DNA from 2 places in the Variovorax sp. 01T432 genome. Region 1 is predicted to be linked to the other one. Evidence: predicted binding sites of a transcription regulator. Region 1 holds the regulator's gene; the other holds the start of a gene.

Region 1 (3,403 bases):
CTTTCGCGATGAGCTTCAGGGCTGCACATGGGCAAGATGGCAGATCAGGTCGGCCGGGCAGTCCATGGCGAGACCAAGGGTGTCCGGAAGCAAGGGCACGGCGCGAGCCTTGTCCCAAGCCGCATCCTCGTTGGCGCGCCAGGCCACCATGACGCTCAATTGCCTTTGGAGTCCGGGGGACGCCTCGCCGGAGGGCGACTCGAAGATCGCGGCTCGCCCCAGGGGCAGGGTTTGGGCGACAGCCTGCTTCCAGCGGGCGACGTCCCATCTGGCGAGCGTTTCGGGATCGCAAGCGGTATGCCGGCAGTCCGGAGCAGCAGGTGTCTCGTCCCAGCCGGCCACATAGTGGCGCAGCTGCCTGAAGCCGCCGGGATTGGTCTTGATGCGCTCGGCAAAATCCTCGATTAGCCGGACGCTTTGCGCCCGGCGCACGCTGGTCTGCGTTTCGGCGAGCGTTCGCAACTGCACACTCAGCATGCCGAGCACCGCGATGGCCAGGATCAGGATGGAAACCAGCGATTCAAGGAGCGCGATGCCGTCTTGTCGCCCAAGGCGGCGGGGAGGTCGAGACACAGGCAAGATCAGGCTCTGCAATTGTCAGTACCCTGAACCGACCGGAGCCTTCCGCCCGCGGACATGCACATGACCAGCGCCGCGCTCAGATCTTGATGGCTTGCGGGGCGCAGCGTGAAGCGGAGCGCGCCGAATCCATTGAGGTCGCCCCAGCGGTTCACCTTGAGGTAAGCCTCGGCTCCAGCGACTCCGATCTCCGCCTTGACGCCGTGGAGCGCCGAGGAGGATTGGATCTGAGTTTCGCCGTTGTCGAGGATGCCGTTGCCATTGGCGTCGGCGAACAGCACCCAGCCGCAACTCCAGTCCTTGTCTTCCGTGGTGACGCAATCGGAAGGCGATGCCTTGCGGAGCGTCACATGGCCCCCGCGACGCATGGCTTCCGATCTTGCGAGATAGTGGGTCGCGCGCAGGTCCTCCGCCGCCCGGCGAACCCGCCACCCCTCGATGACCCCGCCGAAGCGGGGGAGCGCGAGCGCGCCGAGGATGGCAATGATGCCGAGCACGACCATCAATTCGATGGCTGTGAAACCGGAGGCTCGGGGGGAGAGCGAGGTCGGGCGGTGGCAGTTGAAATGCTGGATGGGCATGGCGGCCCGGATGCTAGGGCCGGTGCGACGGCCCGCGCCAGCCTACTCGCTCAGCGGTCGAAATTTCCCGACGAATGGAGGAGATGACAGGAGAAAAGACAATTTGACAACATTGTTCGGTAGCTTTGACAAAGTTGCGAGCAAAAGCGGCCCGCTCTTGGTGCGCTCAGATGTCGCGCAGCAATTGCCTGAACTCATCCACATCTTCGAAACTGCGGTATACGGAGGCAAAGCGCACGTAGGCGACCTTGTCCATTTTCTTGAGCTCGCGCATCACCAGTTCGCCGACCTTGTTCGATTCGATCTCGCGCACGCCGCTGGACAGGAGTTTTTGCTCGATGCGCAAGAGGGCGTTATCGATCTGTTCGATGCTCACCGGTCGCTTGCGCAGCGCCAGCATCATCGAGGCGCGCACCTTGCCCGCGTCGAAGTCGGCTCGGCTGCCATCCTTCTTGACGACAACCGGGAAGTTCACGTCCGGCCGCTCGTAGGTGGTGAAGCGCTTGTCGCAGGCGCCGCACTGCCGCCGGCGCCGCACGAAGTCGGCGTCCTCGGATACGCGGGTCTCGACGACCTGCGTTTCAAGGTGACCGCAAAATGGGCATTTCATGCGGTCAATCCTGTGCTGGGACCATCCAAGCGGGTTCAGCGATAGACGGGAAACCGACTCGTCAACGCGTGCACTTTCGCGCGGACGGCGTCGATGTTCGCCGCGTCGCGCGGATTCTCGAGCACGTCGGCGATGAGGTTCGCCGTGGCGCGGGCCTCTTCATCCTTGAAGCCGCGTGTCGTCATGGCGGGCGTCCCGATGCGAACACCGCTCGTCACCATCGGCTTCTCGGGGTCGTTCGGGATCGCATTCTTGTTGATCGTCATGTGGGCGCTGCCCAGGACGCTTTCGGCTTCCTTGCCGGTAATGCCCTTGGCGCGGAGGTCGACCAGCATCACATGGCTTTCCGTGCGGCCGCTCACGATGCGCAGGCCGCGCTGCGTGAGCGTCTCGGCAACGATCTGGGCGTTCTTGACCACCTGCTGCTGGTACGTCTTGAACTCGGGTGCCAACGCCTCCTTGAAGGCGACCGCCTTGGCGGCGATCACGTGCATGAGAGGCCCGCCCTGCAGCCCCGGAAAGATCGCGCTGTTGATGGCTTTCTCATGCTTCGACTTCATCAGGATGATGCCGCCGCGTGGTCCGCGCAGACTCTTGTGGGTGGTGGAGGTCACGACGTCCGCGTGCGGTACCGGGTTGGGGTACACGCCCGCCGCCACGAGGCCCGCATAGTGGGCGATGTCGACCATGAAGATCGCGCCGACGTCCTTGGCCACCTTGGCGAATCGTTCGAAATCGATGCGCAGCGAGTAGGCTGATGCGCCAGCAATGATGAGCTTGGGCATGGCGTCGTGGGCCTTGCGCTCCATCGCGTCGTAGTCGATCTCTTCCTTCTCGTTCAGACCGTAGCTCACCACGTTGAACCACTTGCCGCTCATATTGAGCGGCATGCCGTGGGTCAGGTGGCCGCCTTCGGCCAGGCTCATGCCCATGATCGTGTCGCCGGGCTTCAGGAAGGCCAGCATGACCGCCTCGTTGGCAGAGGCGCCGCAATGGGCTTGCACGTTCGCGGCCTCGGCGCCGAACAGTTGCTTGACGCGGTCGATGGCCAGTTGCTCGGCGACATCGACGTGTTCGCAGCCGCCGTAATAGCGCTTGCCGGGGTAGCCCTCGGCATACTTGTTGGTGAGCTGGGAGCCTTGCGCGGCCATGACGGCCGGCGACGCATAGTTTTCGCTCGCGATGAGCTCGATGTGGTGTTCCTGTCGCGCGTTCTCGGCCTGGATGGCGGCCCAGATTTCGGGGTCGGTCTGTTCGACCAGAATGTTGCGGTTGTACATGGCAGTCCTTCGAGACGATGGTCCTTGTTCTTCAACCAAACAAGGGCTGCCCAGGCGAACGGCTGAACACCTGCCGTGACCGCAGGCGGCACGCTTCCCAGTGGTGTTCCACGTCAGCGCAATGCACCTGAAAAGGGTTGCGCCTATCGCCAGTCGCGTGCCGGCCGAGTGTAGCTGACGGCGGTTATTGGCGCTCTGAAAAGCCTACATCTCGGAGAGCAGGGCGACTTGCGGGTTCGGCTCGACGGGCTTGGCGGGCGCCACCGCGGTCTGCGGTGGGTTGACGCGCACGGCGGGCGGCGGCGTGATCGAGGCTGGGCGGCCGCTGGCCACCTGGAGAAGCCGCATCCGCT
Region 2 (3,403 bases), on a different contig from region 1:
TTCCTGGTCGACCTTGCCGTCCTTCAGGTGCTGCGGCAGGTTGACCGAGCCGAGGTTGCAGACCGCGGTTTCGGTGTCGCTGGTGTTGAGGGTGATCTCGGTGCACAGGTTCGACGAATGAACCACGCCGGCGTGCTGCTGGGGCGAGCGCACGTTGCACGCATCCTTGAAGGTGATCCAGGGATGCCCGGTTTCGAACAGCATCGTGAGCATCTTGCGCCAGAGGTCGGTGGCCTGGAGCGTGCGGCTGGGCTTGATCTCGCCGCGCGCGGCCTTTTCCTCGTAGGCGACGTAGGCGGTCTCGAAGTCGATGCCGAACTTGTCGTGCAGGTCGGGGACGTTGGACGGCGAGAACAGCGTCCAGGTGCCTTTTTCCATCACGCGGCGCATGAACAGGTCGGGAATCCAGTTCGCCGTGTTCATGTCATGGGTGCGGCGGCGGTCGTCGCCGGTGTTCTTGCGCAGTTCGAGGAACTCCTCGATGTCCAGATGCCAGGTTTCCAGGTAGGTGCAGACGGCGCCCTTGCGCTTGCCGCCCTGATTGACCGCCACGGCCGTGTCGTTCACCACCTTGAGGAAGGGCACGACGCCCTGCGACTCGCCGTTGGTGCCCTTGATGTGGCTGCCGAGCGCGCGCACGCGCGTCCAGTCGTTGCCCAGGCCGCCTGCGAACTTGGAGAGCAGGGCGTTTTCCTTGATCGACTCGTAGATGCCGTCGAGGTCGTCCGGCACGGTGGTCAGGTAGCAGCTCGACAGCTGCGAGCGCAGGGTGCCGCTGTTGAACAGCGTCGGCGTGCTCGACATGAAATCGAAGGACGAAAGAACCTCGTAGAACTCGATCGCGCGAGCTTCGCGGTCGATCTCGTTCAATGCAAGGCCCATGGAGACGCGCATGAAGAATGCCTGCGGCAGTTCGATGCGTGACTTGCGCACGTGCAGGAAGTAGCGGTCGTAGAGCGTCTGCAGGCCGAGGTAGTCGAATTGCAGGTCGCGTTGCGGCTTGAGAGCGGCGCCCAGGCGGGCCAGGTCGTACTGCAGCAGGCGCTCGTCGAGCAGCTCGTTCTCCACACCCTTCTTGATGAACTGGGGGAAATAGTCGGCGTAGGCCTGGGCGCGCTCGGCCAGCGGCACTTCGCGGCCGATCACCTCCTTGAAGATCGTGTGCAGCAGCAGGCGGGCGGTGGCGAAGGTGTAGTCGGGGTCCTTCTCGATCAGCGTGCGGGCCGCCAGGATCGATGCCTTGTAGACCTCGTCGAGGGGCACGCCGTCGTAGAGGTTGCGCATCGTCTCGGCCTGGATCGGCGCGGCCGTGATGCTGTCGCCCAGGCCAATGCAGGCGGATTCGATCAGGCCCTTGAGTTCGTTGAGGTCGAGCGCGACGCGTTCGCCGCCGTCCAGTACGTGCAGCGTGGCAGCGGCGACGGGCGCCTCGGCCTCGCCCTGCCTGGTGCGTTCCTGGCTGCGGCGTTCGCGGTAGAGCACATAGGCGCGCGCGATCTCATGGTGGCCGCCGCGCATCAGGCCGAGTTCGACCTGGTCCTGCACGTCCTCGATGTGGAAGGTGCCGCCGCCCGGACGCGAGCGCACCATCGCGCGCACCACCGCCTGGGTCAGGTTGTCCACAGTTTCGCGCACGCTGGCGGAAGCCGCGCCCTGGGTGCCGTGCACCGCAAGGAAGGCCTTCATCATCGCGATCGCGATCTTGTTGGGCTCGAAGGGCACGACCGCGCCGTTGCGGCGAATGATCTGGTAGTGGGCGAGCGCGTTGCCGGCAGGCGAGCCCGCAACGTCGCGGTTCTGCGGCGTCGAGGCAACGGCGCGAGGCGTGGAGGGAGTGTTCAGAGCAGTTTGCATTCGATCCTCGGTTGGCAATTCTTGTTGGGCGGCGATGCGATATCGGCCATGGGGCCCGGCTCTCGGCGCGGGCCAGGGCACACTATATATAGGGTGCGGAGGGTGTACAACCCACTAGATATGGTGTTTTTGACAATCTTCAACCAATGTGAACTATCGTGTTGCACTGGGCGTCGGTTGATTTGCCGCATCCTGGTTGAGACACCGTAGCGCAGGCCGCATCCCACGGGCCTTTCGAGAGATTTTGGGCCTGGGGGGCGCGTGGTTGCTAGGCGCGCGGCGGAGCCGTCTCGATGTTGTCGGGCTGCATCAGGCGCACATCGCCTGAGGCTGCGCGATTGAAAAATTTCAGCGCAGCGCGACGCTTTCCGGAAACATCGTGCGATCCCAGCCGGTGAGCGCGTGCAGCAGCGGCCAGTCGAAGCCGCTTCCGGGGTCGGCCTTCCGGCCCGGCGCGATGTGCTGGTGGCCGGCGATGAACCCGATGGCATAGCGTTGGGCGATGGCGGGGCACAGGCTGGCGAGGGTTTCGTATTGGGCGGCCTCGAAGAGTTCGCCCTCCAGCCCTTCGAGTTCGATGCCGATCGAGTCGTCATTGCAGTTCGCGCGCCCGCGCCACGACGATGCGCCGGCGTGCCACGCGCGGTCGTCGCAGCTCACGAACTGCCACAGTTCGCCGCTGCGGCGGACATAGAAATGGGCCGAGACCTCGATGCCGCGGATGGTCTGGAAGTAGGGGTGGGCGTCCCAGTCGAGCCGGTTGGTGAAGAGCTGCTGGACCTCGTCGCCGCCATAGCGGCCGGGCGGCAGGCTGATCGAATGCAGGACGATCAGGTCGATCTGTGCTCCCGTGGGGCGCGGCCCGAAATTGGGCGACCGCAGCATTCTGGCGAAGCGATACCAGCCGTCCGCCCAGAGGCCGGAGCCGATGGCGGCCTCAGTCATCGGCACCGGCGCCACCGGCATCGTCGCCGTTCGGCGTTGCGATACCCAGGCGAGCGATGCGGTAGCGGATCTGACGCAGGCTGAGGCCGAGCCGGGCGGCGGCCGCCGTGCGATTGAATCCGCTTTCCTGCAAGGCGCGCACGAGGATCTCGCGCTCCTGCTGATCGAGGTAGGTCTGCAGGTCGCTGGGCACCGCGGTCGGCGCCGCCTTGGTCTCGCGCGGGGGCACGACGGCCACGGGGGCGGGTTCGACAGGTTGCGCCGCCGGCCGCGGTGCGGGCGCCAGGTCGGCGAGTGCCGCGGGCAGTACCGTGCTGTCCGCCAAGTCGAGATGCAGCATGTCGCCGTCGCTCAGGGCGACGGCGCGGTGCAGCAGGTTTTCAAGTTCGCGGACGTTGCCGTGCAGCGGATGTTCGGACAGCAGCTGGAGCACGTCAGGCGAGAGCGTCGGAACCGGCATCGCGGCATCTCGGGCGATGCGCGCGAGCAAGGCCTCGCACAGCGCCGGCAGATCCTCGCGGCGGTCGCGCAAGGCCGGAACGGCGATCTCGATCACGTTCAGTCGGTAGAACAGATCCTGGCGAAAGCGCCCGGCCTGCACCTC

What was found. The regulator NrdR, encoded in region 1, represses ribonucleotide reductase genes. The targets are predictions, from matches to a motif close to CACNANATNTNGTG.
Region 2: a site for NrdR is predicted at 1,967-1,980, ahead of AC1DNF_RS12055 (ribonucleoside-diphosphate reductase subunit alpha). Genes of this name have one in related genera too.

Annotation. Positions count from the first base shown of each region.
Region 1 covers NZ_JBFTPS010000006.1:80,987-84,389, reverse strand. Annotated here, with positions in the region: gene pilV (type IV pilus modification protein PilV) at 16-573, opposite strand; gene AC1DNF_RS07130 (GspH/FimT family pseudopilin) at 582-1,160, opposite strand; gene nrdR (transcriptional regulator NrdR) at 1,327-1,770, opposite strand; gene glyA (serine hydroxymethyltransferase) at 1,806-3,050, opposite strand; ZMP/ZTP riboswitch at 3,092-3,217, opposite strand; gene AC1DNF_RS07115 (transglycosylase SLT domain-containing protein) at 3,255-3,403, opposite strand, start outside.
Region 2 covers NZ_JBFTPS010000012.1:69,532-72,934, reverse strand. Annotated here, with positions in the region: gene AC1DNF_RS12055 (ribonucleoside-diphosphate reductase subunit alpha) at 1-1,854, opposite strand, end outside; gene ampD (1,6-anhydro-N-acetylmuramyl-L-alanine amidase AmpD) at 2,203-2,799, opposite strand; gene AC1DNF_RS12045 (sigma-54-dependent transcriptional regulator) at 2,792-3,403, opposite strand, start outside.